DNA from 2 places in the Kitasatospora sp. NPDC006697 genome. Region 2 is predicted to be linked to the other one. Evidence: riboswitches for the same ligand, from Rfam matches in the RefSeq annotation. Region 2 holds a riboswitch; the other holds the start of a gene.
What was found. A riboswitch is a leader RNA that binds a small molecule or an ion and turns the genes downstream of it on or off. The one in region 2 is predicted to bind cyclic di-AMP.

Region 1: another riboswitch for cyclic di-AMP. It lies ahead of ACFYNO_RS11950 (transglycosylase SLT domain-containing protein); the one in region 2 lies ahead of ACFYNO_RS30510 (transglycosylase family protein).

Annotation. Positions count from the first base shown of each region.
Region 1 covers NZ_JBIAGU010000007.1:78,246-92,920, forward strand. Annotated here, with positions in the region: gene ACFYNO_RS11925 (transglycosylase family protein) at 1-621, opposite strand, end outside; gene ACFYNO_RS11930 (pyridoxal 5'-phosphate synthase) at 1,148-1,831, opposite strand; gene ACFYNO_RS11935 (pseudouridine synthase) at 1,838-2,761, opposite strand; gene ACFYNO_RS11940 (SAM-dependent methyltransferase) at 2,818-3,615, opposite strand; gene ACFYNO_RS11945 (serine hydrolase domain-containing protein) at 3,814-5,199, shown strand; cyclic di-AMP (ydaO/yuaA leader) riboswitch at 5,363-5,523, shown strand; gene ACFYNO_RS11950 (transglycosylase SLT domain-containing protein) at 5,531-6,415, shown strand; gene ACFYNO_RS11955 (MarR family winged helix-turn-helix transcriptional regulator) at 6,505-6,927, opposite strand; gene ACFYNO_RS11960 (LLM class flavin-dependent oxidoreductase) at 7,057-7,962, shown strand; gene ACFYNO_RS11965 (HEAT repeat domain-containing protein) at 8,072-10,000, shown strand; gene ACFYNO_RS11970 (methylated-DNA--[protein]-cysteine S-methyltransferase) at 10,001-10,513, opposite strand; gene ACFYNO_RS11975 (hypothetical protein) at 10,747-11,493, shown strand; gene ACFYNO_RS11980 (hypothetical protein) at 11,571-11,936, shown strand; gene ACFYNO_RS11985 (TIGR03618 family F420-dependent PPOX class oxidoreductase) at 11,890-12,321, opposite strand; gene ACFYNO_RS11990 (SMI1/KNR4 family protein) at 12,444-12,977, opposite strand; gene ACFYNO_RS11995 (helix-turn-helix domain-containing protein) at 12,999-13,769, opposite strand; gene ACFYNO_RS12000 (hypothetical protein) at 13,780-14,061, opposite strand.
Region 2 covers NZ_JBIAGU010000028.1:10,405-25,079, forward strand. Annotated here, with positions in the region: gene ACFYNO_RS30495 (ATP-binding protein) at 292-846, shown strand; gene ACFYNO_RS30500 (DUF397 domain-containing protein) at 1,098-1,334, opposite strand; gene ACFYNO_RS30505 (hypothetical protein) at 1,806-2,795, shown strand; cyclic di-AMP (ydaO/yuaA leader) riboswitch at 3,330-3,473, shown strand; gene ACFYNO_RS30510 (transglycosylase family protein) at 3,481-4,695, shown strand; gene ACFYNO_RS30515 (hypothetical protein) at 4,869-5,069, shown strand; gene ACFYNO_RS30520 (LacI family DNA-binding transcriptional regulator) at 5,149-6,195, opposite strand; gene ACFYNO_RS30525 (glycoside hydrolase family 13 protein) at 6,197-7,897, opposite strand; gene ACFYNO_RS30530 (sugar ABC transporter permease) at 7,955-8,785, opposite strand; gene ACFYNO_RS30535 (carbohydrate ABC transporter permease) at 8,788-9,810, opposite strand; gene ACFYNO_RS30540 (extracellular solute-binding protein) at 9,824-11,122, opposite strand; gene ACFYNO_RS30545 (hypothetical protein) at 11,301-12,335, opposite strand; gene ACFYNO_RS30550 (amino acid adenylation domain-containing protein) at 12,332-14,675, opposite strand, start outside.

The sequences.
Region 1 (14,675 bases), on a different contig from region 2:
CTGCTGCTTGGCCTGGTGGTGGCCGCTGCCGTTGCGGTGGTTCTGCTTGGCCGGTGCGTCCTGGGTCTGCGGGGCGGCGGCCTGGGCCTGCGGCGCGGCCTGCTGGGCCGGCGCGGACTGCTGCGCCGGGGCGCTGGTGTTGGTGCTGGTGCTCTTGGAGCTGGTGGTGCTGGTGGTGCCGGTGCTGGAGGACGAGGTGTCCACCTGCGCCGGGGCGCCGCCCGCGGTCAGACCCGCCTGCACGGAGCAGACCGGCCAGGCGCCCGGGCCCTGGTCCGCCAGGACCTTCTCGGCGACGGCGATCTGCTGCGCCTGGGTGGCCTGGTCGGCGGAGGCCGCGTACGCGGTGCCGCCGTAGGCGGCCCAGGTGGACGGGGTGAACTGCAGACCGCCGGAGAAACCGTTGCCGGTGTTGATGCTCCAGTTGCCGGTGCTCTCGCACTGGGCGACCGAGTTCCAGGTCGCGGTGGAGGCGGCGGAGGCCGTGGTGGCCGCGACGAGGCCCGCCACCGGAAGGGCGGCGACGGCGCCACCCATGACCGCCATCCGGACCCAGTTGCGCTTCTTCGGCGCCTCGGCGGTGGCAGCGGCGGTGGCGGTGTTCTCGTTACGGAAAGTCAATGGTGTCCCTCTCGACAGAGCCCCGGGGCCGCACGGAACCAGGGCAGGTGAGTGTCCTGGTGTGCTGGGCCGCGTCCGGTGGACGGAGCGTGACGCGGGAGCGTCCCGTTCTGTCCCCGTGCACCCGCTCCGCACCGCGCTGGGGCGGTGGGATTCTCGGGTGATCCCGGGTGGCGCTCGCTGCGCCGAGATTCAAGTTAGGCAACCGGATGTCCGGAATCAACCATTTCGGGATCACCCCAGGTCAGCTACTGTTACCCGCGGAAACCTGGCGGCCAAATCGGACTAAAACCACCGAAAACTCGGCAAATCCTTCGGGCCGCCTGGGCTTCGATGTGACGCAGCCCACCGGCCGCGGGCCCCGTTCGGTCGACGCAGCGTCACCGCGGCGGGGCCCGGTGTCATATTTCGACCCGTCAGTGGCCCGGGCCACACGCCGCGGGCCGCCGGGCCGCGGCGGCTCGGCATCGGCCCGGCCCGGCCCGGCTCGGCGACGGCTCACGGCTCACGGCTCACGGCTCACGGCTCACGGCCAGAGCAGCTCCCGGTGCCACCCCTCGCCGTCCCGCCGGTAGAGCAGCCGCACGTGCTTGCGGTCGAAGGAGCCCTGCCAGAACTCCACGGTCCCGGCCCGCACCCCGTACTGCCGGTACCCGGGCGGCTCCGCCCCGGGCTGCTCGGCCAGCAGCCGGTCGGCGGCTGCCCAGGCCGCCCGGAACTCGGCCTCGCCGGCCAGCGGCTCGCTCTGCCGCCCGACCAGCGCGGCCACCCTGCTGCGCGGGCTCAGCTCCCGCACGGCGGCCGCCGTCCGCTCGGCCGGCGCCGTCTCCACCGCGCCGCGCACCCGCACCTGCCGCCCCAGCGCCGGCCAGTACCAGGTGAGCGAGGCCCGCGGGTCGGCGGCCAGCTGCCGGCCCTTGGGGCTCTGCGCGTCGCCGTGGAACCACCAGACCTGCTGCTCGGGCTCCAGCTCGCGCAGCCCGACCACCCGCCCGTCCGGCGCCCCGTCCAGCCCGGTGGTCCCCAGCACCGCGACCTGCGGGTCCGGCACCCCGGCCCGCAGCGCGCCGATCAGCCAGTCGGCGAACAGCTGCGCCGGCGCCTCCGGCACCTCCTGCGGGTCGAAGCCGGGCAGCTCGCGGGCCATCGCCGGGTGGGCGAAGAGCAGCTCGCGCAGTTCGGCGAACCGGGGGTCCGGGGCTTCGGTCATCTCTTCTCACGCCTCCCAGGCGCCGAGGGTGCGGCGCGAGCGCAGCCGCAGCTCGGCGCCGGTGATCGGGTCGGTGAACTCCAGGGTGCTCGCCAGCAGCTGCAGCGGCCGGGAGAAGTCGTCCGGCGCGGCGGCCGGCAGCACCTCGGGATAGACGGGGTCGTTGGCGATCGGGATGCCGAGCGAGCACATGTGCAGCCGCAGCTGGTGGGTCCGGCCGGTCAGCGGCTCCAGCCGGTAGCGGGCCAGCCCGCCGCGCCGCTCCAGCAGCTCGACCCGGCTGACCGCGTTCACCTCCCCCGGCTCCTCGCGGGCCGCCAGCACGCCGCGCTCCTTGACCATCCGGCTGCGCACCGTGACCGGAAGCTCCAGGCCGGCCCGGTAGGGGGCGACGGCCTGGTACTCCTTGCGGACCAGCCGGTCCCGGAAGAGCGTCTGGTAGGCGCCACGGGCCCGCGGGTCGGCCACGAACATCACCAGCCCGGCGGTCAGCCGGTCCAGCCGGTGCGCGGGCACCAGCTGGGGCAGCCCCAGCTCGTCGCGCAGCCGGGAGAGCGCCGTCTGCACCACGTGGCTGCCGCGCGGGGTGGTGGCCAGGAAGTGCGGCTTGTCCAGCACCACCAGCCGCTCGTCGCGGTGCACCAGCTCCAGCGGGAACGGCACCGGCACCTCGGGCGGCAGGTCGCGGTGGAACCAGACCTCGGTGCCGGGGGAATAAGGGGTGCGGTCGTCGATCGGGCCGTCGGCGGCGTGGATCTCGCCGCCGCGGACCATCTCGGCCAGCCGCTCGGCCAGCTGGTCCGGCAGCCGGTGCGCGAGGTAGGCGGCGACGGTGGGCCAGTCGCCCTCCAGCGGCAGCCGGACCCGGACCGGGTCGACCCCGCGCCGCTGCGGCAGGGGGGCGGTGGCGGGCGTGCTGCGGCGTCTCATGGCGCCGACCTTAGCCACGCGCACGCCCCCGGCGCACACCAGGAGGAGCGGAGGATTCAGGCCTTGCGGCCGACGCCCGCGTACATCCAGCGGGTGCTGCCCTCGGTCGGCCCCTCCGGCCGCCAGAGCGGCACGAACTCCACGCCCGGCTCCAGCAGCTCCCAGCCGTCGAAGAACTCCGCCACCTCGGCCCGGGTGCGCAGCCGGATGCCGGTCTCGGTCTTGTCCCAGGTCTTGGCGGCCTCGGCGGCCCGCTCCGGGTTGCCCTCGTGGGTGCTGTTGGAGAGCAGCAGCAGGCTGCCGGGCGCGACCCGGTCCAGCACCTGCCGCACGGCCTTGTGCGCCTGCTCGTCGGCGACGAAGTGCAGCACCGCGACCAGCAGCACGGCCACCGGCTGCTCGAAGTCGATCAGGTCCAGCAGCTCCGGCCGCTCGAAGAGCCGGTCCAGCTCCCGCACGTCGCCGCGCAGCACCGTGGTGGTGCGGTTCTCGGCCAGCAGGGCGCGGCCGTGGGTGAGCACGATCGGGTCGTTGTCCGCGTAGACCACCCGGGCCTGCGGGTCGATCTCCTGGGCGACCTGGTGCACGTTGCCCGCCGAGGGCAGCCCGGCGCCGACGTCGACGAACTGCCGGATGCCGGAACGGGCGGCCAGCCGCACGGCGCGCTGCAGGAAGGCGCGGTTCTCCCGGGCGGCGGCGGGGATGTCGGCGGAGACGCTGATCGCGTGCTCGGCGGCGGCCCGGTCCGGCGGGAAGTTGTCCTTGCCGCCCAGCCAGTAGTCGTAGATCCGCGCGGGGTGCGGGCGGTCCGTCTGAAGCTTCGTCAGGTCGAACTCGTCACCGGTCTGCTGCACTGCTCCCCCTGGGTTCCCCGTGTGTGCCCCGTCTGCGCGCGCGGCCGTGCCCGGTCGGCCGGGCCGGTCGCGCCGCCCGCTCCCCGCGGGCCGGGTCAGCATAGCGAGCGCGGTATTGCCGGGCCATCGGGGCCCGGGCCCGGTAAGGTCGAACGTCGGCCACCCCCACATCCCTGAATGCGAGGTCAGATGCCGGACGTGTCGGATGAGTTGCCGTCCCTGGAACTGCTGCCCGAGACCCGCCGGGCGCTGCTGCACCGGGTGGCGGTGGGTCAGGCCGAGGGCCGGACGCCGTCCATGCTGGCCGCCGTGCTGCGCGGCGGCCAGCCGGTCTGGACCGGGGCGCGCAGCATGATCGACGGCCACGCGCCCGGTACCGACGTGCAGTTCCGGATCGGCTCGGTCACCAAGCCGCTCACCGCCGTGCTGGTGCTGCGGCTGCGCGACGAGGGGCTGCTCGACCTGGCCGACCCGCTGGAGCAGCACCTGCCCGGCACCGCGGCCGGCGGGGCGACGGTGCGCGAGCTGCTCAGCCACACCGCCGGGCTGGCCACCGAGCCGCCCGGCCCCTGGTGGGAGCGGACCGACGGCTCGCTCCGGCCCGGTCTGGCCGACCTGCTGGAGGAGCAGCCGTTCCGGCACCCGGCGGGCGAGCGGTTCCACTACTCCAACGCGGGCTTCGCGCTGCTCGGCGCGCTGGTGGAGCGGCTGCGCGGGCAGCCCTGGGCGGAGGCGCTGCGCCAGGAGGTGCTGGAGCCGCTGGGCATGACCCGCACCACCCCGCTGCCGCAGGCCCCGCACGCGGGCGGCTTCGCGGTGCACCCGTGGGCGGACGTGATGACGGCCGAGCCGCTGACCGACACCGGGCGGATGGCGCCGGCCGGCCAGCTCTGGTCCACCGCCGCCGACCTGGGCCGGCTCGCCGCCTTCCTCTCCTGCGGGACCACCTTCGGCAACGACAAGGTGCTCTCGGCGCAGACCCTGGCCGAGATGCGCCGTCCGGCCGCGGCCCCGGACGGCGACTGGACCGAGGGCTACGGACTGGGCCTGCAACTGCGCCGCGAGCACGGCCGGCTGCTCTTCGGGCACACCGGTTCGGTGCCGGGCTTCCGGGCCGCGCTCTGGGCCTGCGAGGAGGAGGACGTGGCGGCGGTGGTGCTGGCCAACGCCACGTCAGGTGCCGCGCCCGGCCGGGTCGCTGCCGATCTGCTGCGGATCGTGGCGGACCGCGAGCCGCGCTTCCCCGAGCCCTGGCGCCCGGCGATCGAGGTGGACCCGGAGCTGCTGGCGCTGACCGGCCACTGGTTCTGGGGCCCGGCACCGCTCACCCTGGTGCTGATGACCAAGCGCGGCCTGACGCTGCGCGAGGCGGACGGCGACTGCACGCACTTCCGGGCCGACCCGGACGGCAGCTGGACGGCGCAGGACGGCTACCACGCGGGCGAGCAGCTGCGGGTGGTGCACCGGGCGGACGGCTCGGTCTCGCACCTGGACCTCGGCGGCACGGTGCTCACCCGGCAGCCGTACGGCCCGGCGGACGCCGTCCCGGGCGGGGTCTCGCCGACGCTCTGGCAGGAGGGCTGAGGCCGGCGGCAAGACCCTGGCGCCTTCCCCTCGAGGCCCCGGTCCGAACATGAGACACCTCACATCCGCTTGTGATAGGACCGTCGGCCTGTTTACGGTGCATCTCGTTCGTCTCCACACGAACCTCGCTCTCCGGAACGCCGAGCCCTGCCACCGGACCGAGCGAGCACGTGCACCAGCACCGCGGCAGGGGCGGGGGAACCACAGGTAAGTCGCCCCACCCGGACTCGTCCGGGCGGGGCTTGGGGTGAAGCCGTGCTCAGCGCGGCCGGGCAACTCCAGCCCGAATCCGACAGCTCACCTCGTAGGCGTGGGAGAGGAATCGCACGTCATGATGTCCGTCAACGGTCGTCCCAGCCTGCCCAGCCGCGCCGCCGTCAAGCGCACCGTCGCCATCGCCGTGATCGCCGGTGTCGGCGCCGGCCTTCCGCTGATCGCCGCCGGTGGCGCCAGCGCCGCCCCGGAGCACCACGCCCCGGAGCACCACGCCGCGCAGCAGCACCACCGCTACACCGCCCCGGCCCAGCAGCAGGCCGCCCCGGCCGCCGCGAAGCCGGCCGCCCAGGTGCAGTCGGCCCCGCAGGCCGCCGCCCCGGCGCAGACCCAGGCCGCCGCTCCGGCGGGCTACACCGTCCGCGGTGGCGACACCCTGTTCAAGATCGCCAACGCGCACAACGTGCAGGGCGGCTGGCAGGGCCTGTACCAGCTGAACAAGTCCGTGCTGACCCACGGTCCCGACACGATCTTCCCGGGCCAGCACCTGTCGCTCGGCGGCCAGCAGCAGGCCGCGGCCGCTCCGGCCCAGGCGCAGACCCAGGCTCCGGCCCGGACCCAGGCCCCGGCGCAGCAGCAGAGCGCCCCGGCCAAGTCCGCGCCGGCCGCCGCGACCACCACCCAGACCGCCGTCACCGCCCCGGCCGACACCTCCGCGGGCTCGCTGCAGGCGCTGGCCGCCTCCATCGTCCCGGCCGGCCAGCTGGCCGCGTTCGACCAGATCATCACCCACGAGTCCGGCTGGAACATCACCGCGACCAACCCCAGCTCGGGTGCCTACGGCCTGCCGCAGGCCCTGCCCGGCAACAAGATGGCCTCCGCGGGCGCCGACTGGCAGACCAACCCGGCCACCCAGATCAAGTGGGCGCTGCAGTACATGAACGAGACCTACGGCAGCCCGAACGCCGCTTGGGCCTTCTGGCAGACCCACTCGGCGTACTGATCCCGAGCTCCACTGCCCCTCGTGGCCGGCCGCTCCGACGATTCCGTCGGGCGGCCGGCCACGGCGCGTTGTGCCGGCGCCGCGGCGGCTCAGTCGGCTTCGCCGTAGCGCACCAGGTGGCGGGCCAGGTCGGCCAGGTCCTCGTCGCTCCAGCCGGTGAACCGCTCGGTGAAGGAGCGCCGCCGCATCTCGTAGGCCTCCCGGAGCAGCAGCAGCCCGGCCTCGCTGGGCCGCAGGATCTGCCCGCGGTGGTCCTCCGGGTCGGTCTCCCGGTCGACCAGCCCCAGCTTCTCCAGCGCGCCGACCTGCCGGCTGACCGTCGACTTGTCGAGCAGGAAGTGCGCGGCCAGGTCGGCCGCCCGGCAGCCGCCGCGCTCGTACATCAGGTCGAGCATGCTGTAGGTCACCAGGGAGAGCTCGGGGTGCAGTTGCGAGGCCTTGTGCCGGGCCCGGCGGGCGAAGGCGGTCAGCTCGCGCTGGATGGTGTCGATCGAGGCGTCCCGGGCGGCCAACGACGTGCTCCTTGCTGCTGTGGCTGCGATGGTAGTTGCAGAATACAACGTGGGATGGGCTGACGCCGCGTCAGCCGCGGTCTAGGGTGGGTCGCGAACCCCCGGATTCCTGGAAGGCGGCACCGCACGATGCAACTGGGCGTATCCCTGGAGCCGCCGCGCTGGCCGGCCGGCGCGGGCGGGACGGTGCTGCAGACGGCAGTGCGGGCGGAGCAGCTGCGCTTCGACTACCTGCTGATGTCCGACCACGTGCTGGCGAGCGAGGGCGGCGCCACCCTGGACCCGCTGGTGGTGCTCTCGGCGGTGGCCGGCGCGACGGGGCGGATCCGGCTGGCCACCAGCATCCTGGCGCTCCCCTACCGCCACCCGCTGATCGTGGCCCAGCAGGCCGCCAGCCTGGACGTGATCTCCGGCGGACGCTTCGCGCTCGGCGTCGGCACCGGCTGGAACCCCGAGGAGTTCGCCGCCCTGGGCCTCGAACCCCGCCACCGCGGCGCCCGCACCGACGAGGCGCTGACCGTGCTGCGGGCGCTCTGGTCCGGCGAGCCGGTGCACCACCGCGGCCGGTTCACCACCCTGGACGGTGTGCGCCCCGCCACCACCCCGCGTGCCAAGGGCGGGCCGGAGGTCTGGATCGGCGGCCAGAGCGACGCCGCCCTGCGCCGGGCGCTGCGGTTCGGCGACGGCTGGCACGGCGGGGTCTCCACGGCGGCGCAGGTGCACGAGGCGCGTGGACGGCTCGCCGCGCTCGGTGAGGAGGTCGGCCGCGATGCCGGGGAGCTGAAGCTGTCCAGCGTCTGCTTCCTGGTGCCGCCGGGCTTCGAGCCCGAGGTGCCGCTGCCGGGCGCACCGCTGGGCGGGCCGGGCGCGAGCCGGGCGCAGCTGCTGGACGCGCTCGGGGAGTTGGGGGCGGCAGGGCTGTCGATGGTCTCCCTCTGGATGCCGTTCGGGGCGCTGCGGTTGGTCGAGGCGATGGAGTGGGTGGCGGCGGAACTGCTGGAGCCGCTGCGGCCGGTGAAGGTGATCGAGGGGTAGGCGCCCTCGGTGGCGTCCCACCGCCCCACGTCTCCGCCCGAATTCATGCGACAGATCAGCCTCCGTCCGGCAGCATGAGCCGTTCGGCCCACGGACGGGGGATGTGGTCTTGGCGATGGACCTGGCGGCGCTCGCCGCCGTGCCCTGGGAGCGGCTGGCGACGGCGAACCCGGCCTTCCCGCCCACGGAGGTCCCCGTCGTCCTGCGCCGGCTGGCCGCCGCAGGCCCGTCGGCCGTCGAGGAGGACTGCCACGAGCTCTGGCACCCGCTCGTCCCCGCCGAGGGCCGGCCCGTCCCCGAGGCCGCCGTGGCCGCCCGGCCCTTCCTCCGCGGGCTCCTCGCCGACCCCGGGTTCGGCGCCCGCACCGCGCTGGTCGAGCTGCTGACGCGGATCGCCACCCCCGACGACCGCGACTGGGTCCCGGCCCTGCTCGCCGACCCGGCCCCCGCCGTGCGGCGGGAGGCGATCCCGCTCGCCGACGGCGCCCAGCTGCTGCACCGCTGGCAGGCCGAGTCGGACCCCACCGTCCGCATCCCCCTGCTGCTCGCCTTCGGCGAGGTCGCGGCCTCCGCCGACCCGGCGGCCGCCGAACTCCGGGCCCTCCTCGCCCGCCTGCTGACCGGCGACGACCCGGTGTTCCGCCTCGCCGCCCTGGACGCCTCCTCGGACGTCGACCCCGAGCTGCCGGTCCGTCAGCTCGACCTCCTGGTCGAGCTGTTCGCCGACCGGACCGCCCGTCCCCGGTTCGAGCAGGAGTGGTTCCTCCCGGGCTTCGAGACCTCCTTCGGCCACGACGTCCTGGTGCACCGCACGGCGGCCCTCCTCCGCCCGTACCCGGACGCAGAACTCGCCTTCCCCCTCCGCCTCCTCGAGACGGGCCGGCGGACCGGTGACGCCCCGCTGCGCCGGGTCGCGATGGAGCTCGCCTGGGAGCTGCTGGTCCAGCGGCGCTCCCCCGCCGCCCCGCTGCTGCCGCTGGCCGGCGAGCTGCTGGACGACCCCGACGGCGCCGTCCGCTTGCGCGCCGTCAACATCCTCGCCGCCCTCGGCCCGGCGGCCGCCCGGTACGCCGACCGCCTCGCCGACCTGCTCGAGGACGAGGCCGAGGACGACTACTACGACGCCAGGGTCTGCGACTTCGCCCGCTGGGCGCTCACCCGGATCGGCGACCCGCGCGGCCTGCCCGGCCTGGTCGAGCGGGCGTACGCGCCCTACCGCTCCCCGGAGGGCTGGGGTTACGTGGCCTCCGACCCGCGCGTGCCGGAGCTCACCGACCTGCTCGCCCCGCTGCGCGCCCACGCGGCCGCCCTGCTCCCCGAGCTGCGCGAGCTGCTGCGCGACGGCGCGGCGAACCGCGAGGTGCTGGCCGTGCTCGCCGCCTGGGGTGAGGACGCCCTGCCTGCACTGCCCGAGGTGCTGCCGCTGCTCGCCCACAGCTGGACGGCGAGTCACGCCGTCCAGGTCCTGTCCGCGATCGGCCCGGCCGCCGCCGACGCGGAGGCGGCCCTGCGCGCGGCCAAGGTGCTCGACCACCCCGGCAACCACGCCTTCGTCGCCTCCACCGCCCTCCGGATCCGGGGGGACCGCGCGGCAGCGCTGCGCTACTACACGGACGCGGTGCTGACCGCGACCGACCCCGACCACGGTCCATACCCGGCCCTCGCCGAGTTCGGCCGCGACGCCGCCGCCTGCGCCGACCGGGTCCGCCATGCGCTGGCGTACACCACCGGCTGGTCCCGCGTCGAGGCCGCCCGCGTGCTGCTCGCGATCGACCCGGACGGCCCGGTCGACGAGGCCGTCGGAGCCCTGGAGGAGGAACTGCTGTCCGCCGCCGCCGAGGAGGTCGACCTGCCCCGCTCCTTCCGCCCCGCGCTGGAGGCCCTGGTCGGCCTGGGCGCGGTCCGCCCGGCCGTGCGGACCGCGCTCCGCACGCTGCGCCGCTCGGACCGCCGCTTCGCGGCGGGCTGGGGCTACCAGCGGGTCCTTGCCGACCAGGAGCTGTGCGAGCTGATCGACCGGGCGCTCGGCACCGTCTAGTCAGCCGCGGAGCAGCGCGCCTTCCCGGCCGAGCAGGTACTCCTTGCGCTCCAGCCCGCCCGCGTACCCGGTCAGCGCGCCGTCGGCGCCGACGATCCGGTGGCACGGGCGGACGATCAGCGCCGGGTTCGCCCCGATCGCCGCGCCGACCGCCCGGACGGCCGCGCGCGGCGCGCCGATCTGCTCGGCCAGCCGCCCGTAGCTGGTCGTCTCGCCGTACGGGATGGCGTCGATCGCCGCCCAGACGCGCTGCTGGAACTCGGTGCCGGCGGTCTGCAGCCCGACCTCGAAGCCCTCGCGCTCCCCGGCGAAGTATCCGGTCAGCTGCTCGGCGAGGTCGGCGAAGGCGTCCGCGTCCGCGCTCCAGTCGGGCCCGACGGTGACGGCGCGCTTCTGGCCGGTCATCGAGAGCGAGTGCAGCAGCAGGCCGCCGGCGGCGGTCGCGGAGCGCTCGCCGACCAGCAGCAGCGGGCCGAGCGGGCTGTCGACGGTGGTGTGAACGGTGCTGGTCACGGTGGTGCGCCTCTCTGCGGCCGGTCTCTTCGTCCCCTCTACTCTGCCTGGTCGGCTCGGGCGGGACTGGCGGATTTCGGACCTGGCGATACGGCGCGGCCTGGCTCACATTCATCCGCATCCTTCGCGGTCCGTCCGTTTCGCGCGGTACGTTCGAATTCGGGTTCAAATTCGAACCAGAACCGGACCCGGAACCCCACCCCTGCCGAAGCCCGCCGACGAACAGGATCGACATGGCCAAGCACCCCGACAACCGCAAGCAGCCCACCGAGCGGATCGCCGACCGCCGCGCCCGGGCGGCCGCCGCCCGCCAGGCCGAGCTGCGCGCCGAGCGGCGCCGCCGCCTGCTGGTCCGCGGCGCCATCGGCGCGCTCGGCCTGGCGCTGGTCGGGGGCGTCTCCGCCGTCGCCGTCACCCAGCACAGCGGCTCCGGCGCGAGCTCGGGCACGGCCGCCGCGATGCCCGCCCACCCGCGCACCACCGCCGACGGCCGGACCACCGCCGGCCCCTGGGACGCGCCGTCCGACCCAGCCGCCGCCGTCGCCGCGGCCGGGCTGCCGATGCTGGACTCCGAGGGCACCGTCGAGCACATCCACGCCCACCTGGACGTCTACGTCGACGGCAAGCAGGTCGCCGTACCGCCGCTGATCGGCATCGACGAGGGCGCGCAGCGGATCAGCCCGCTGCACACCCACGACACCAGCGGCGTTATCCACATCGAGTCACCGCTCAAGACCGACTTCACGCTCGGCCAGTTCATGACCGAGTGGCAGGTCTCGCTCGCCGCCGACCACCTGGGCGGCAACACCGCCGACGGCACCCACACGCTGACCGCGTACGTCAACGGCAAGCCGGCGAGCGGCGACCCCGCCGCGATCCCGCTGAGCGCCCACGACGAGATCGCCCTGGTCTACGGCACCGCCGCGGAGAACGGCCAGGTCTCCGTGCCGTCCTCGTACGCCTTCGCCGAGGGGCTGTAACGGTTCGCTGACGGTCCGCCGTTCGGCTGACATCGCGTCAACACCTTCCTGTCACACCCGTCCCCTACGGTTTCACCGTGCTCACCACGACCGCGACCCTGCTGCCGCTGGCCCTGCCCGACGACCTGATCGCCCTCCAGCACCGCGTGCTGGCGGCCGACCGGGCGGTCGGCGACTTCGCGCTGGCCGTGCGGGACCACCGCCGGGCGGCCTACCCGGCCCCGCACCAGGCGGTCCAGCGGTGCACCTGGGCGGCGGCGGAGCAGGACGAGTTCGACCGGCGCTGGGCCGCCTACGAGCAGGCCGGCGCGGCACTGCGGGCCCACCCGGTGCTGGTCCGCGCCCGGGTGCTGGGCATCGAGCCGCAGGTGCTGCGGGAGCTGCGCCGGGCGGCGCTCAGCTCGCCGGCCGCGGCGGCGTCCCCCGGCCCAGCGTGCGGGTGACGGCGATCTCGATCACCACGCGCTCCGGGTTCGCCCGCGGCGCCCGGTACCGCTCGGTGTACCGCCGCTCGGCGTCCGCCACCTGCTCCGGCTCCTCCCGCAGCACGGCGACCCCCTCCAGCGTCGCCCACCGCCCGCCGTCCACCTGACAGAGCGCCACCCGCGCCCCCGCCGCACCCGCCGCCGCCACATTGCGCGCCTTGCGGCTCTCCCGGCTGGTGATCACCCGCGCGATCCCGGTCCCGGGATCGAAGGTCACCCCGACCGGCACCACGTGCGGCGTGCCGTTCGGCCGCATCGTGGTGAGCGTGCAGATGTGCCGCTCGGTCCAGAAGGCGATGAATTCGGGGGTGAGACCGGGGAGGGTGGTAGCGGGGGCGTCCATGGGGTCACCCTACGGCGCGCGCCAGGGGCCGGGCCGCCGGACTGTCGGCGTGCTCAGCGCACAGGTCTCGGCGACGGGTCGATCTCCGCCGGCGTTCCCCCGCGTCCGCCCCGTCCCGGTGGTCACTCCCCCACCCCCACCCCCGCCCCCAGCCGCTCGGAGGCCGCCGGCCACCGGCCGGGCTCGCCGACGCCCGCCCACCACCCGGTGCCGTCCAACCAGGACACCAGCCACCGCGTGAGCGACGAGGAATCCAGGAACCACGCGTCCGCCCAGTCCGCCGGCCCGCCGTTCGGCTCGAAGAGCAGCACCGGTGCGGCGGGGTCTAGGCAGTCCACGCCGGCGTACCTGCCGCAGCCCCGGTCGAGGATGGGCAGCACCCCGCGGGGCCAGAACTCCCGGCCCGCGGTGCGCAGGTGGCCGTACTCCGAGAGCACCGTGCGGCCGTCGCCGGCCAGTGGCAGCAGCAGGTGGCCGGGGCCGAAGCCGCCGTTGGCGACCCGGCTGTAGAGCAGGCGCAGCACCGGGGGCAGCGCGAAGCCGAGCACGTGCTCCGCCGCCGTGAGCGCCTGTTCGCTGATCCGCGCGGGCAGTTGCCCGCGCTCCCGCTGGGCCCGGTCGTCGACCCGCCGCACGAGGTCCGAGATGCCGTTCACGCTCCTGCTCCCTTCCGCCGATCAGCGCGGTTGCGGTCTGAAGACGGTCGTCACCGGATCGATCCGCAGGTTCCATCCGGACGAGGAACCGGACGAGGAGCCTGACGAAGAGCCGCCCGAGCCGCCGCCCGCCGTGGCCGGCAGGCTCAGCCGCAGGCTGCCGTCCGGCTGGAGCTCGACCTTCAGCCGGTCCTGGAAGCGCAGCAGCAGGTCCGCCGCCTCCGGCCGGGTGAGCCGCGTGGCGCGGACCCGGTCCCAGGCCCTGAGCCAGCGCTCGACCTCGTCGTTTCCGCGCCCCCGGAAGCAGGCGCGGACGAACTGCTCCAGCAGCGCGCGGCTGGGCATCGCCTGCCCCCGCAGCACCGCGTTGAGGCTGCTGCGCGGCAGCTGCCCGTAGCCGCCGGCCCGCCGTTCGAGTGCGCGCAGCGAGGGGCGGCCGACCCGCAGGTGCAGGGCGAGCATCGCGGCGCACAGTTCGTCGGGCTGCTGGATCAGCTCCAGCCGGACCGCGCGCGGCGCCGTCCGCCCGGCGCGCCGGGCCGCCTGCCAGAGGCCGTGCAGCGCCCGCTGCTCGGTCTCGCTGGCACCGCACCGCTCGCCGTAGACCGCCAGCACCTCCTCCGAGGGCACCGTCGAACCGCTGGCGGCGCGCGAGAAGGTCGAGGCGTTGTACCGAGTGGTCTCGGCCAGCTGACGGTAGGACAGGCCCGCGCGCTCGCGCAGCGACCGGAGCCGCTGCGCGAGCGCGTTGACCTGCATCACTCCGCCGAGCGGCCGTTCCGGCCGTCCCATCGGATCCGGGTCACCTCTGCACTGCGGCGGCGATGCCCGCGGTGCGGGCGGTGACCACGAGCTTCGCGGCCACGTAGGCCAGACCGCCGAGCAGTTCGATGACCATCGCGGTGGACTCGCCGAGGATGGTCATCACGATGCCGGTGAGGATCACCACGACGATCAGGATGCCCTCGATGCCGGACGGCGCGGGGCGGGAGGGCAGCGGGGGCACGGTCTCCACGCGGGAGACGGCTGAGCCGGCCGCGCCGGTGGCGGCGCTCCGGCCGTCTGAGGGATGGGGGTGGTGCATGATCGGGGGACTCCCAACGTAGGTGTGCTCGGACCCGGGTCCTGGACCGGGTCACCGACGGACTCCGAACCGGGCGTCACGAGTGAACTGCGGCTTGCCGACCGCGTTCTGACGCCGTTTCACGATTAAATCACCGTGCACCCGAGGGCCCTACCGGTGACAGAGCGTGAGACCGGATTGATGCACAGGCGTCCTGCCGCGGAAATCCCCGATCCCGCGGTCATCAGCGGGCCGTTTCCCGCGAACTACTCAGCGTGACCACCCCCCGCGAGGTGACACTCCGTCACTCCCCGTCCACGACACCGCCGCTGACCTGGTCTTTCCCGTCCCGGGCCCGCTCCGGCGGCCGCGAGGGCGGGCAAAGCTACCACCACGGCGCCCCGATGGCGAGCCCCGGGCGTTTTGATGCGCAGCCGTCCGCCTTGCGATTGCCCTGGGCCCCGCCCGCGTGTGAGGGTGGTCCACGAATCGGGAACTTCCGTCATGGAAGGACCCCAGCCCCTAGGTGTGACGGACTCCACCACGACCCAGGGCTTCGAAGGAAAGGCGTTGCCGCGCCCGCACCTTCGACATCGGGCGTCGGGTCTTCGGACCCGGCGCCCGCCGTCGTTCCG
Region 2 (14,675 bases):
TGCATCAGCACGTCCATCGGCACATCCATCGGCACGTTCCGATGCACGTGCATCCGGCTCCTGCATATGCCAATGATGCGACTGCACGTGAATCGACTCTTGCATCCGCCGTGAGCACAGAGCACGATGGTGCACGTGCAGTTGCACGCCCCCTGTGACAGTCCCGCAGGCTCCTCTGTCGACCCCTTGTACGTGGTCGGGAGGTTGGCGAAGCGGCCGAGCGAGTCGGAGGTGACCGGCATGACCCCGCCGGGTCCAGCCGTGTCCGCCCCCTTATGGGAGGAGCTCTTCATGGGCACCGGTACGGCCCTGGCCGTCGATCCTGACGTGGTGACGTGCACCCTCGCACCCCGCTATGACGCGGTGAAGACTGCTCGCGACTTCGCAAGAACCTCCTTGCAGGACTGGGGTCTCAGCGATCTGTTCGACGATGTCGCGCTGGTGGCCTCCGAGTTGGTGACCAACGCACTGCGGCACGCGATCGGACAGCCGAGCGCGGCGGATCTGCCGGGACGTCAGCCGTTCCCGGTGCAGGCCGGCCCTGCAGACGGCCGGATATCGCTGCCGATCCGGATCAGCCTGGTCCACCGCGGTCCCCAACTGGTCTGCGCGGTCAGCGATCCGAGCAGCGAGGGCCCGGTCACCAGGGAGGCCGACTTCGTCGCCGAGTCCGGCCGGGGTCTGCACCTGGTGGACTCGTTCAGCAAGTCCTGGGGCTGGCACCCGCTGGCCTCCGGCACCGGCAAGGTGGTCTGGGCGCTCTTCCAGGCCGACGAGTCCTCCTGCGCCCAGGCCGCGGTGGTGCTGGACGGCACCGTGAGCGGGCGGCACCGCCGCTCCGCCTGATCGCAGCAGCAGTACTCCCCCCGAACGTGCACCGAACGCCGCGCGGCCGCGCGGCGTTTCGCCGTTTCCGGGCCCGGGCGGGGACGCGGATGCGGGCGGGAGCGCGAAAGGGCACGGGGACGGCGGCGGGGACGGCGGCGAGCGGCCCCCGGCAGCACAGAGCCGCCATGGGGACCCTTCCCCCGGCGGCTCTCCGTGCACCTGCGACCGCCCGGTGCAGCAGGCGGCTTGACGGCTCATCACCCCGACGGTCAGGCCACCAGGTGGTCGAACTCGCCGTCCTTGGCGCCCAGCAGCATCGCCTCGATCTCGTCCCGGGTGTAGATGAGGGCCGGCCCGTCCGGGAAGCGCGAGTTGCGCATCGCGACGGCGCCGCCCGGCAGTGCGGCGAACTCCACGCAGTTCCCCTTGGAGTTGCTGTGCCGGCTCTTCTGCCAGACCACGCCATCGAGGTCGGTTGCCGGCATGCCGTTGTACGTGTGGTGCATCGGTTTCTCCCAAGAGCTGGAGTGCTCATAGCGCTCGGCGCCCGACCGCTCCGGCCGCCGGCCGCCTCCGGCTCGTACGGGCAGGGCGAATGCCTTACTTGTCGTGATGATAACGCTAATGCACGTGCATCGGCATGCGATTTTGCGCGTGCACGGAGTCACACCTGCGGTGACAAATCATGGCCAATCCGACAGATTCCATCGGACAGAACCGGACATTTGAGGGTGGATCAGGCCGCGATCCGTCACCCCGTGTGGAGAGGACGCCACCGAGGGCCTGACCGGTTCAGTCATTGACAGCGCGGAATGACGATCAGTTTCGCAGCCGATTCCTCACTCTCCGTCACCTTGGGGACGACTGGCGCGGGTTCCGTGTGGACGTGGTCCACGAATCGGTGCAGTTCCGGGCCACTGCCGCCGACCGGCAGCCGGATGAGGAGTGATCGCGCGCATGTCCTACGATGCTGCGCCATGAGCACTGCAGCCATCCCGGGCGCACCACTGCCCGTCCGCACGCCAGGCTCCCGGGCACGGGGGCGCCACCGTCGGCCCGAGCGGCCCGAGGTCCCGACCGGCGCGCCCGCACTGGTCCTGGCCGTGCCGGGCCCGGCGACGCCGGAGTCGGTCGCGGTGGTCGAGGAGCTGATCTCGATGGTCCGCGGCGAGCAGCCCGGCATCGAGGTGCTGGCCGGCTGGCTGACCGGCGCCGAGCCGGACCAGCAGCAGGACCAGCAGCAGGACCAGGACCGGCAGGACGGCCGGGGCCCGCTGCCGGTGCCGACCGTGGCCCAGCTGCTGCACGCCGCGGCCGAGGCGGGCGTGCCCGTCCCGGTGCTGCTGCCGCTGCTGGCCGGCCCGCACCCGGCGCTGGCCGAGCTGCACCACCTGGCCGAGCAGGCCGGGGCGACGGTGACCGACGTGCTCGGCCCGCACCCGCTGCTGGCCGAGGCCGTGCACGTGCGGCTCTCCGAGGCCGGCCTGGCCCGGGCCGACCGGGCCCGGCTGTTCGCCATCGCCACCGCGGCCGACGGCGTGGTGCTGACCACGGCCGGCGGTGAGGAGGGTGCCGCCGCGGCCGGGATCACCGGCGTGCTGCTGGCCGCCCGGCTGGCCGTGCCGGTGGTGGCGGCCGCGCTGGACGTGCCCGGCTCGGTGGCCGGCGCCGTGGACCACCTGCGGGCCACCGGCTCGCAGCGGCCCGCGCTGGCGCCGCTGGTGCTCGGCCCCGAGGTGGACGCGGAGCTGCTGCTGACCGCCTCCGAGGAGACCGGCTGCCCGAGCGCGGCCCCGGTCGGCGCCTACCCGACGGTGGCTCAGCTGGTCGGCTCGGCGTACCTGTCGGTGCTGCCGCCGCTGCTGGCGGCCGCAGAGGAGGCCGCCCAGGCCGCTGCCGAGGCCGCCCAGGCCGCCGACCCGGCCGAGCAGGCCCGGGAAGCCGCGGAGGCGGCCCTGGAGGGCTGATCCCCCCCCCCGACGCCCCAGAACCCCGTGAGGCCCCGCTCCGCACCCGGAGCGGGGCCTCACGCCGTTCCCCGCACCCTCGGCAGCCCCTCGGCAGCCCGGCGCCGCTCCCGCCGCACCGCCGCGGGCTAGCGGCAGACGTCTGATGGATGAACAGCAGGTGCAAAACGGACATATGGCTGCGGGTTGACGATTGGTCTCGAATTGGTAACTCGGGCGCGCCGCGACCCGCCGCCGCCCGCCCCCGTCCCGAGATCCGGGCCGCGGCCGGCCGCGCGGCGCCCCGCCGTTTTGAACACCGCATCAGCCTGAAACCCAGGCAATTCCGGTACGGAGCAGCCGAGTTCCCCGGCCCCCAGCCGACGGCCCCTCAGCTGGTAGCACACTTCGATCTTGAAGAGCCGGTGAAGACGCTGTGACCCTGCTCACAGCTGTTTGCGGATTCAACTTATCTCTGTCTAACGTGCTCCCCGTTCGTGGTCACACGGACCCAGCGGGCCGGACGCCGAGTCCTGCCACCGGCACCGCTGGCGGTGCGAAAACGCGACCACGGCAGGAGCGGGGGAACCAGGTAAGCCGCCCCGGGAGACCGGGGCTAGGGGTGAAGCCGCGCAGTGCGCGGCCGGGCAACTCCAGCCCGAATCCGACAGCTCACCTCGCAGGCGTAGGAGAGGAACGCGTCTTCATGCTGCCCACGACTGGCACGAACCGTCCGTCCCGCACCGCCAAGCGCGCGATCGCCGCCACCGGCCTCCTGGGCCTCGGCCTGGCCCTGCCGTGCATCACCGCCACCACCGCCTCCGCCGCCCCGGTCTCGGTCTGGGACAAGGTCGCTGCCTGCGAGAGCACCAACGACTGGTCCATCAACACCGGCAACGGCTTCTACGGCGGCCTGCAGTTCACCTCCTCGACCTGGGCGGCCTACGGCGGCACGCAGTACGCCTCGCAGGCCAACCTGGCCACCAAGGACCAGCAGATCGCCGTCGCCGAGAAGGTGCTCGCCGACCAGGGCCCCGGTGCCTGGCCGGTCTGCTCCATCCAGGCGGGCCTGACCGCGGGCGGCGCCCCGGCCCAGGTCGACCCGAGCGGCTCCGCGCAGCAGTCCGCCCCTGCCCAGCAGGCGGCCCCGGCGCAGCAGGCCCAGCCCCAGACCCAGCAGTCGCAGTCCGCGCAGGGCGGCGACCAGGGCCGGGCCGAGCGCCACAGCCACCACCGCGGCGCCTCCCAGGACGCCACCGCGGCCGCGCAGACCACCACCCAGAGCTACACCGTGGCGGCCGGCGACTGGCTCTCCACCATCGCCCAGAGCCACCACGTGGACGGCGGCTGGCAGAAGCTCTACGACCTCAACAAGTCGGTGCTGACCGAGGGCCCGAACGTCATCTACCCGGGTGAGAAGCTGACCCTGGGCACCACGACGGTCGCCGCCCCGGCCCAGCAGAGCGACGACAGCTCGGACAGCACCCCGGCCCCGGCCCAGTCCGCGCCGGTCACCACCGCCTCGGTGCGGACCGCCTCGGCCTCCTCCCAGACCGCCACCGGCTCGATGGCCGCCGCCATCAACTTCGCCGAGTCCAAGGTCGGCCAGGCCTACGTCTGGGGCGGCAGCAGCAACGGCGGCTGGGACTGCTCCGGCCTGACCCAGGCGGCGCTGGCCCAGGCCGGCATCTCCATCCCCCGGGTCGCCGCCGACCAGGCCGCCGCCACCACCCCGGTCTCGCTGAACAACCTGCAGCCGGGCGACCTGCTCTTCTGGTCGAACAACGGCTCCGACTCCGGCGTCTACCACGTGGGTCTGTACGTGGGCAACGGCCAGTACGTCGAGGCCGCCAACCCGAGCGCGGGCGTGAAGTTCGAGACCATCTCCAACTACACCCCGGACTTCGCCGGCCGGGTCTGACCCGACCGGTCCACGGACCAGGTGGCCGGCGGCTGGTGTCCGACAGCCGCCGGCCGACGGGCGGAAGGCCGCTCCCCGTTCGGGGGGCGGCCTTCCGCCGTCACCGGGCATCCCCGGTTTCCGTCGGGCACTCCTGGGGTCATGCTGGGATCTTCAGCCCCCGAGGAGAGCCCATGCCCAAGGTCACCGTCAGCCTGGACGCCGATCTGGCCATCGACGTGATGATGCTCAGCGGCGCCGCCAACCCGCAGGACGCGGTCGAGCTGATCGTCCGCGACTACCTCGCCCGCAGCCGCCGCACCGAGGCACGCACCGGCGAGCCCGACGACTCCGGCCGGCTGCAGCGCGAGCGCCGGCCGGAGACGGACGGCTGAGCCGCCCGGCCGCAGCACGGCAACGCCGGTGCCCGCCGCTCCGCGAGGGAGCGGCGGGCACCGGCGTACGGACCGACCGTCAGCGCGTCCGGGCGGCCCCGGTGGAGCCGCGCATCACCAGCTCGGGCTGGAACATGAACTCGGTGCGCTGCGGGCTCTCGCCGCCGACCTCCTCCAGCAGGGCGTCGACGGCGGCGGTGGCCATCGCCTCGACCGGCTGGCGGATGGTGGTGAGCGGGGGCTCGGTGAAGGCGATCAGCGGCGAGTCGTCGAAGCCGACCACCGAGACGTCGCCGGGCACGCTCAGCCCGCGCTGCCGCACCGCCCGGATCGCGCCCAGCGCCATCAGGTCGCTGCCGCAGACGATGGCGGTGCAGCCGCGGTCCAGCAGCACGCCGGCCGCCGAGTGGCCGCCCTCCACGCTGAACAGGGTGGAGTGGACCAGTTCGTCGGCCTCCGCCGCGCCGGTGCCGAGCACCGACTGCATGGCGGCCGTGAAGCCCTCGATCTTGCGCTGCACCGGCACGTAGCGCCGCTGGCCGACCGCCAGCCCGATCTTCTCGTGGCCGAGCTCGGCCAGGTGCTGCACGGCCATCCACATCGCGGCCCGGTCGTCCGGCGAGATGAACGGCGCGGCGATCCGCTCGCTGTAGCCGTTGATCAGCACGAACGGCACCTGGCGCCCGGTCAGCTTGGCGTACCGGTCGTGGTCGGCGGCGGTGTCGGCGTGCAGGCCGGAGACGAAGACGATGCCCGCGACCTGGCGGTCCACCAGCATCTCGACCAGTTCGTCCTCGGTCGAGCCGCCGGGGGTCTGGGTGCAGAGCACCGGCGTGTAGCCGTGCCGGCTGAGCACCTGCTCGATCACCTGGGCCAGCGCCGGGAAGATCGGGTTGCTCAGCTCCGGGGTGATCAGCCCGATCAGCCCGGCGCTGCGCTGGCGCAGCCTGGTCGGCCGCTCGTAACCGAGCACGTCGAGGGCGGCCAGCACGGTCTGCCGGGTGGTCGCCGAGACGCCCGCCTTGCCGTTGAGCACCCGGCTGACGGTGGCCTCGCTGACCCCTGCCTGAGCGGCGATGTCCGAGAGTCGCGCGGTAGTCACGATCCCAGAGCCTATTGCAACCATGTCACACCGCCCACCAGCTGGTGCTGTCCGGTGCCAGCAGACCCGGCTGCTGCTCCCCCGCGGAGCCGAGCAGCAGGGCGCCGTCGACCGCGAACTCCACCGGCTCGGCCGTGGTGTTGACGGTGCAGAGGAAGTCGTCGCGGCGGAAGGCCAGCACCCCGGGGGGCGTCTCCAGCCACTCCACGGCGTCGCCGGCGCCGAGCGCCGGGTGCTGCCGGCGCACGGCCAGCGCGCTGCGGTAGAGCTCCAGGGTGGAGTCCGGGTCGCCGGTCTGCGCGGCGACGCTGAGGCCGGCCCACTCGGCGGGCTGCGGCAGCCAGCTGGGGCCGCCCTCGGCCGGGCCGAAGCCGTAGGGGGCGGCGGTGCCGGACCACGGGATCGGCACCCGGCAGCCGTCGCGGAAGCCGTCCTGGCCGCTGGCCCGGAAGTACGAGGGGTCCTGGCGGACCTCATCGGGCAGGTCGGTGACGTCCGGCAGGCCCAGTTCCTCGCCCTGGTAGAGGTAGGCGGAGCCGGGCAGCGCCAGCATCAGCAGGGTGGCGGCGCGGGCCCGGCGCAGGCCGAGCGCGCGGTCGCCGGGCTCGCGCAGCTGGGTGCCGCCGGGCGGGTTGGCGAACCGGGTGGCGTGCCGGGTGACGTCGTGGTTGGAGAGCACCCAGGTGGTGGGGGCGTCCACCGGGCGCATCGCGTCCAGCGACTCGTCGATCACCCGGCGCAGCGCGTCGGCGTCCCAGTAGGTGCCCAGGTACTGGAAGTTGAAGGCCTGGTGCATCTCGTCGGGGCGCACGTAGTTGGCGGTGCGCTGGACGGTGGGGGTCCAGGCCTCGGCGACCAGCACCCGCTGGCCGGGGTACTCGTCGAGGATCCGGCGCCAGGCGCGGTAGATCTCGTGCACGCCGTCCTGGTCGAAGAACGGCATCACGTCGTTGCCGAGCAGCTTGAGCTGGTCGTGGGCGCCGAGGTCGGGCAGGCCGGCGGCCTTGACCAGGCCGTGGGCGACGTCGACCCGGAAGCCGTCCACACCCATGTCCAGCCAGAACCGCAGGATCGAGCGGAACTCGTCGGCGACGGCCGGGCTCTCCCAGTTGAAGTCGGGCTGCTCGGGGGCGAACAGGTGCAGGTACCACTCGCCCGGGGTGCCGTCCGGGTTCGCGGTCCGGGTCCAGGCCGGCCCGCCGAAGATGGACTCCCAGTCGTTGGGCGGCAGTTCGCCGTCCGCGCCGTTGCCGGGGCGGAAGTGGTAGCGGTCCCGCAGCGGGGAGCCGGGGCCCTCGCGCAGCGCCCGCTGGAACCACTCGTGCTGGTCCGAGGAGTGGTTGGGCACCAGGTCCACGATGATCCGCAGGCCCAGCGCGTGGGCCTCCCGGATCAGCGCGTCGGCGTCCAGCAGGGTGCCGAACATCGGGTCCACCGCGCGGTAGTCGGCCACGTCGTAGCCGGCGTCGGCCTGCGGGGAGGCGTAGAACGGGGAGAGCCAGACCGCGTCCACCCCGAGGTCGCGCAGGTGGGGCAGGCGGGCGCGGATGCCGGGCAGGTCGCCCATGCCGTCGCCGTTGGCGTCGGCGAAACTGCGCGGGTAGACCTGGTAGATGACCGCGTCCCGCCACCAGCCTCTGGACTCGCCGGCCGCCGGGGTGCCGGCCGGGGCGGGGGCGGGCCGGCCGGCGTCGGCCGTGCCGGGGGTGGTGGCAGCCTGGGTCATGGGGGCCTGGGTCATGGAGGCATATCCCTTGGGGACGTAGGTGAGCGCTGGGGGTGGCTACTTGACGGAGCCGGCGGTCTGACCGGCCACCAGGTGGCGCTGGACCAGGACGAAGACGACGGCCGCGGGGATCGCGATCAGCACCGAGGCGGTGGCCATCATCGACCAGTTCTGGGTGTACTGGTTGACGAAGGTCTGCAGGCCCCCGGCGAGGGTCATCTTGTCCAGCCCGGTCATGAACTGCGAGGCGTAGGCGACCTCGCCCCAGGCGGTGATGAAGGAGTAGAAGGCGGTGACCGCCAGGCCCGGCCGGGCCAGCGGCAGCACCAGCCGCCAGAAGGTCCCGAAGGGGTTGAGCCCGTCGATCCGTCCGGCCTCGTCGATCTCGGTCGGGATGGTGTCGAAGTAGCCCTTCATCGTCCAGGCGCAGAACGGCACCGCGATGGTCAGGTAGGTGAGGATCAGGCCGAGCGGCTGGTTGAGCAACTGCAGCTTGGCCAGCAGCTGGTAGAGCGGCACGATCAGGATCGCCACCGGGAACATCTGGGTGATCAGCAGGGTCCACATCACCGGCCGCATGCCGGGGAACCGGAACCGGCTGACCGCGTAGCCGGTGGTGGCGGCCAGGAAGACGCCGATCACCGTGGTGAAGCCGGCCACCAGCACCGAGTTGCCGAACCAGGTGAGGAACTTGGTGTGGCTGATCAGGTCGCCGTAGGCGGCCAGGGTGGGGTGGTCGAAGAACCTGGTGCTGGTCTCGTGGCCGGCCGGCTTCAGCGAGGTCAGGAAGATCCACAGCACCGGGAAGACCGACACCAGGGAGGCCAGCGCGAGGGCGCCGTGCAGCGCCGCCGAGGCCCCGGGGGACCGCTTCTTGCTCTGTGCCATGGTCACCACACCTCGCCTTGCTTGCGCAGCGCCCGGCGGTAGACGACCGCGAACACCGCGAGGATCAGCAGGATGATCACTCCCCAGGCGGCCGACTCGCCGAACTGCCGCATCCCGGTGAACGCCTCGTTGTAGGCGTAGGTGACGAGCAGTTGGGTGGTGTCGCCGGGCCCGCCGTTGGTCAGCAGGAAGATCACCGGGAACATGTTGAAGGTCCAGATCGTGCTGAGCAGGACCACGGTACTGCTGACGGGACGCAGGGCCGGCAGCGTGATGTACCAGAACTTCTGCCACGGGCTGGCGCCGTCCATCTCGGCCGCCTCGTAGAGCTCGGCGGGGATGGACTGGAGTCCGCCGAGGATCGCGACCATGACGAACGGGAAGCCGAGCCAGATGTTGACGATGACCACCGAGATCTGGGCCATCGTCGGGTCGTTGAGCCAGTCGAAGGTGGGCAGGCCCATCGCCTGGAGCGCGTGGTTCAGGAAGCCGCGGTCGTTGTTCATGATGAACCGCCAGCTGAACGTGGAGACGAACGCCGGCACCGCCCAGGGCAGGATCAGCATGGTGCGGTAGAGGCCGCGGAACCGGACCTGCCGGTTCAGCAGCATCGCCAGCGCCAGGCCGACCAGGAAGGAGACCGCCACGCAGCTGACCGTCCAGGTGACGGTCCAACCGAGCCGGGCCCAGAACGTGGTGTGGGCGCCGAACAGGATGTCGGTGTAGTTGCCCAGCCCCACGCTCTTGTAGCTGGCCGGGATGTGCAGGAACTGGCCGATCTGCTTCTCGGTGTTCTTGTCGTTGGCGTTGGTGGTGGAGAGGTAGATCCCCTGCGCCAACGGATAGCCGACCAGCACCAGGATGACGATGACGACCGGCGCCACCAGTGTCCAGGCGTACCAGTGCTTGCTCAGGGCCAGGCGCAAGCGCCCAGCCGTGCCGGCCGCGCGCCGCGGGCCGCGGGCGGGGAGGTTCCCGCCCGCGGCCGGGGCGCCGGGCCGACTGGTGGTGTCCACGGCAGCCATGCCCGTCTTTTCCTTACTTCCAGCCGAGGTTCTTGCGGTAGGCGTCGCCCGCGTTCTTGACCGCGGTCTGCGGGCTCTCCTTGCCGGAGAGCATCGCGGTGTACTCGGTCACGAGCGGGGCGAACAGCGTGCCGCCCTCGGGGATCCAGGGGCGCTGGTGCGCCTTGTCGATGGCGTCCTTGAAGAACTTGACCTCGTCCATCGAGGCCACGTCCGGCTGGGCCCAGACCGACTTGCGGGTGGGCAGCGCGCCGGTGCCCTGGAGGATCTTCGTCTGGGCCTCGGGCGAGGACATGTACTGGACGAAGATCTCCGAGGCGGAGACGTTCTTGCTGCCGGCGTAGACCGCGTAGGACTGGCCGCCCTGCGGGGCGCCCTGGCCGGCGCTGCCGGCCGGGACCACGGCGATGCCGAGGTTGGACTTGTCGGCGAAGGCGCCGCCGCCCTGGTTGATGGTGGCCAGCGACCAGGGGCCGTTGATCATCATCGCCACGTTGCCGGACTGGAAGTCCGACATCATGTTGGTCCAGCCGTCGGTGACCGAGGTCTTGGCGGCGCCGGAGTCCACCAGGTCCTTCATGGTGGTGAAGGCCTTGACGCCGGCCGCGTTGTCGATGGTGACGGTCTTGCTGGAGGCGTCCACCAGGTCGCCGCCCTCGCCGTAGAGGAACGAGAGGGTCCAGTAGGCGTCGTCGCCGCGCAGGTAGAAGCCGGTCTTGCCGAGCTTCTGCTTGATCTGGGCGCTGTCGGCCTTCAGCTCGTCCACGCTGGCCGGCGGGTTGGTGATGCCGGCGTCGGCGAACATCTTCTTGTTGTAGAAGAGCGCCATGGTGTCGGTGACCTGCGGGACGGCGTAGGTCTTGCCGTCGTACTTGGTGGCGGCGACCGGGTTCGGCAGGTAGTCGTCCGGGTTGACCAGGGCCGGGGTGCCGTCGAGCGGCTGCAGGTAGTGGTCGGCGGCCAGCTCGGGGGTCCAGGCGACCTCGGAACGGATCACGTCGGGGGCGTCGGCGCCGGTGGAGAAGGCGTTCTTCACCTTGTTCTGCGCGTCGGCGAACGGCACGTTGACGTAGTTGACCTTGATGTTCGGGTACTTCGCCTGGAAGTCCGCGATCACGGCCTGGTAGGTCGGGGCCTCGGCCTTGGCGTCCGAGGTGTCCCAGTAGGTCACGGTGCCGCTGACCTTGGACGGGTCCACCGAGGCGCCGGCCGCGGGGGCGTTGGTGCTGCTGCCCGAGCCACTGCTGCCGCAGGCTGCGAGAGTCACGGCAAGGGCCGCAACGAGACTGGAGGCCGCGATGCCACGCCGCATGAGAACTCCTAGGTGAAAACGGTGGGGGTGGGTGCCCGATCCGGGAGCTGGAGGGGCGATACTGGCCCCGCGGCACCTACCGCACTGGCGCCGGCACCGGGCTTGGGCAGGAACGTAACAGGGCTGAAAGCCCGGCTGAAAGGTCTTGCAGCAAGTTTCTGCAAAGACTCGGCGATCGTTACACGCGCGTGTCCTCACGGTTGCCGCGGCGCGTCCTGCGTTCGCCGAACGGCCAACTCGGGTCGGTCAGCGGGCCGTGCTGCTCCAGGGCCGCCAGCGTGGGTGCGAGCAGCGGGCGCAGCCCGGCCAGCGCCGGGATCCGCGCCAGCAGGCCGGCCGTGTCCGGGAACCGCCAGAGCAGTTCCGCCAGCAGTTGTCGCAGGTAGGGGCCGTGCAGCTCGGGGTGGCGGCGCAGCGCGGCCTTGAGGTTCCAGATGTGGTGGAAGTCGGCGACCGGCGCGGGGCCGTCCCAGCGCTCCTCCTCGACCAGCCAGAAGCCCTCCGCCACCGGGTGCAGCGGCACGCCCAGGGTCCTTGCGACAGCGGGTGCAAGCCGTTGCTCGGCGAAGGCCGGGCGGGCCACCGGCTCGCCCGGGGCCGGGCCGCCGTTGCCGAGCGCGAAGCCGAGGGCGGCCTGCGCGAAGCCGGCCCGGTGGTCCTCGTCCAGGAAGGCGGCGATCGCCATGTTGGTGGCGGGGGTGTCGAACAGCCAGCGGGAGAGGTCGGCGCCGGCCCGGTTGGGCAGCTCCTCGGGCGGCGGGTAGACGGCGTTGTCGACCGATTCCCAGTGCGCGAACCAGAAGCCCTTCCGCTGCGCCCCGCCGCGGTCCAGGCCGGCCAGCGGACGGCGCAGGTAGAGGTCGGTGTCCAGCAGCACGAAGGGGGCCGGCCGGTCGCGCACCGCGAGGTACTTGGCCCCGGTGAACCAGACCACCGGGTCCAGGTCCATGCCGTCGAGCGCGTCCAGGCCGGTGTCGATCCGCTCGTAGAGCCCCGCCAGGCCCTGCTCCCGGCACCAGGCGGCGCCCAGCTCGTCGGTGACCAGCTCGATCGGCCCGTGGTGCTCGCGCCAGGCCAGCGCGCTGTGCACGCAGCTCAGCACCTCCTCGGGCGGGAAGCCGTAGACCCGGCGGCCGCCGCCCTCCCGGGCCCGGCGCAGGCCGGCCCGGAACGGACCGGTCCAGTTGACGTGCAGCGCGGTGAGGTCGGTCATCGGGCGCTGCCCACCCGGTCCACGGCGGCGGCCATGCCGGCGATGGTGGCGTCGTCGTAGAAGACGTGCAGCGGCAGGTCGACGCCGAGCCGGGAGGCGATCCGGGCGCCGATCTGGGTCACCGTCAGCGAGTGGCCGCCCAGGTCGAACAGGTCCTCCTGGTCGCCGATCCCCGGCAGGCCGAGCACCTCGCACCAGATCTCGTGCACCGCCGCGGCCGTGCCGCCGCGCTCCGGCCGCGGTGCCTGCTGCTCGGCGGCCTGCGGGCGCCAGGCGGCCAGCGCGAGGCGGTCCACCTTGCCGTTGCCGGTCAGCGGCAGCTCGTCCACCAGGCGCCAGAGCGAGGGGTGCAGCACGGCGGGCAGGGTGCGGGCCAGGTGGGCGCGCAGCTCCGGCTCGCCGGGCACCGGGTCGGTGGCCACCAGGTGGGCGACCAGCCGGCCGCCGCCGGGGCTCTGCGGGTCCAGCACGGTGACGGCGGCCCGGGCCACCTGCGGGTGGGTCAGCAGCTGGGCCTCGATCTCGCCGGGCTCGATCCGGTGGCCGCGCAGCTTGAGCTGGCCGTCCAGGCGGCCCAGGAACTCCAGGCAGCCGTCGGGGCGGCGGCGGGCCAGGTCGCCGGTGCGGTAGCGGCGCTCGCCGTCCGGGCCGGTGACGAACCGTTCGGCGGTCAGCTCCGGGCGGCCCAGGTAGCCGCGGGCCAGGCCGGCGCCGCCGATCCACAGCTCGCCGGGCAGGCCGTGCGGGAGCGGCAGGCCGGTGGGGTCGAGCAGCCGCACCGTGGTGTTGGCGAGCGGGGTGCCGATGCCGCCCTGGGCGCCGCCGGTGAGTTCGGCGGCGGTGGACCAGACGGTGGTCTCGGTCGGGCCGTAGACGTTGAGCAGCCGGCCGGTGCGGGCCAGCAGCTGCTGGGCCAGGGTCGGCGGCAGCGCCTCGCCGCCGACCAGGGCGACCGGGACCTCGCGCAGGCCGGCGTCCAGCAGCAGCTGCCAGCCGGACGGCGTGGCCTGGACGTGGCTGATCTGCTGCCGCTCGATCAGCTCCACCACGGCCCGGCCGTCCGCGTGCGCCGTGGGCGGGGCGAAGACCACCCGGCCGCCGCTGACCAGCGGCAGGTAGAGCTCCAGGGCGGCGATGTCGAAGGTCGGGGCGGTCAGCGCCAGCCAGCGGTGCTCGGGGGCGGCGGACAGCCGGTCGCGGAAGTCGAGCAGCAGGTTGGTCAGGGCTCGGTGCTCGATCTCCACGCCCTTGGGGCGGCCGGTGGAGCCGGAGGTGTAGAGGACGTAGGCGCGGTCCGCGGGCCCGGGGTGGGCACGGTCGGTCCGCGGGGCCGCCTCGGGCGCGGCGGCCGGATCGGGCAGCGGGCGGGCCTCGATCCCGTCGAGCGGACGGTCCGTGAGGACGAGCGCGGCGCCGGCGTCGGCGAGCAGGGCGCGGAGGCGGTCGACGGGGTGGGCGGGGTCCAGCGGGAGGTAGGCGGCGCCCGCGCGGAGGGTGGCGAGCTGGCCGATCAGGGCGGCGGGACCGCGCTCGGCGAGGATGGCCACCACGCTGCCGGGCTCGATGTGCCGGGCCAGTGAGTCGACCCGGTCGGCGAGTTGACGGTAGGTCAGTTCGACGGTGCCGCTGACCGCGAGCGCCTGCGGGGTGGCGGCGGCCTGGGCGGCGAGGAGTTCGGGCAGCGTGGCAGCCGGGCGCTCCACCGCGGTGGCGTTCCACCGGCGCTCCAGTTCGGCCTCCTCGGGCGCGAACTCCAGCTCGGCCAGCGGGGTGTCGGGGTGCTCGGCCAGGGCCGCCGCGAGCCGCTGCCAGTGCCGGGCGATCCGCTCGGCGTCGGCGCGGTCCAGCCGGTCCGGGTCGTACTGGAGCACGGTCCGCCAGCCCTCCGGGCCGTCCACCTGGTGGATCCGCAGGGTGCCGCGCGCGGTGTGGTTGGGCAGCGCCCAGTCCACCTCGGCCCGCAGGCCGGGGAAGTCGGGGGCCGCACCGCGACGGCGGTAGGCCAGGGTGACCGGTGCCAGGGCCACGGCCGGGCGCACCCCGGCGACGGCCCTGCCGAGCGGCACCTCGCGGTAGCGGAACAGCCCGCGCAGGTCGGAGCGCAGGCCCTGGCCGAAGACCAGCGCGTCCACGAAGGTGCGGAAGGACTGGTCCAGCCGCGGCGCCTGGGCGACCGGGAGTTCGTTGACGTGCGCGCCGATCAGCGGGCACTGCTCGGCGGTGCGGGTGCCGAAGTCCACCCCGAGGACCGGTTCGAGGTTGCCGTAGCGGCGCAGCAGCACCAGCCAGCTGGACAGGGTGAACTGGAAGGTGCTGATCCCCAGGGCGGCGATCGCGGGG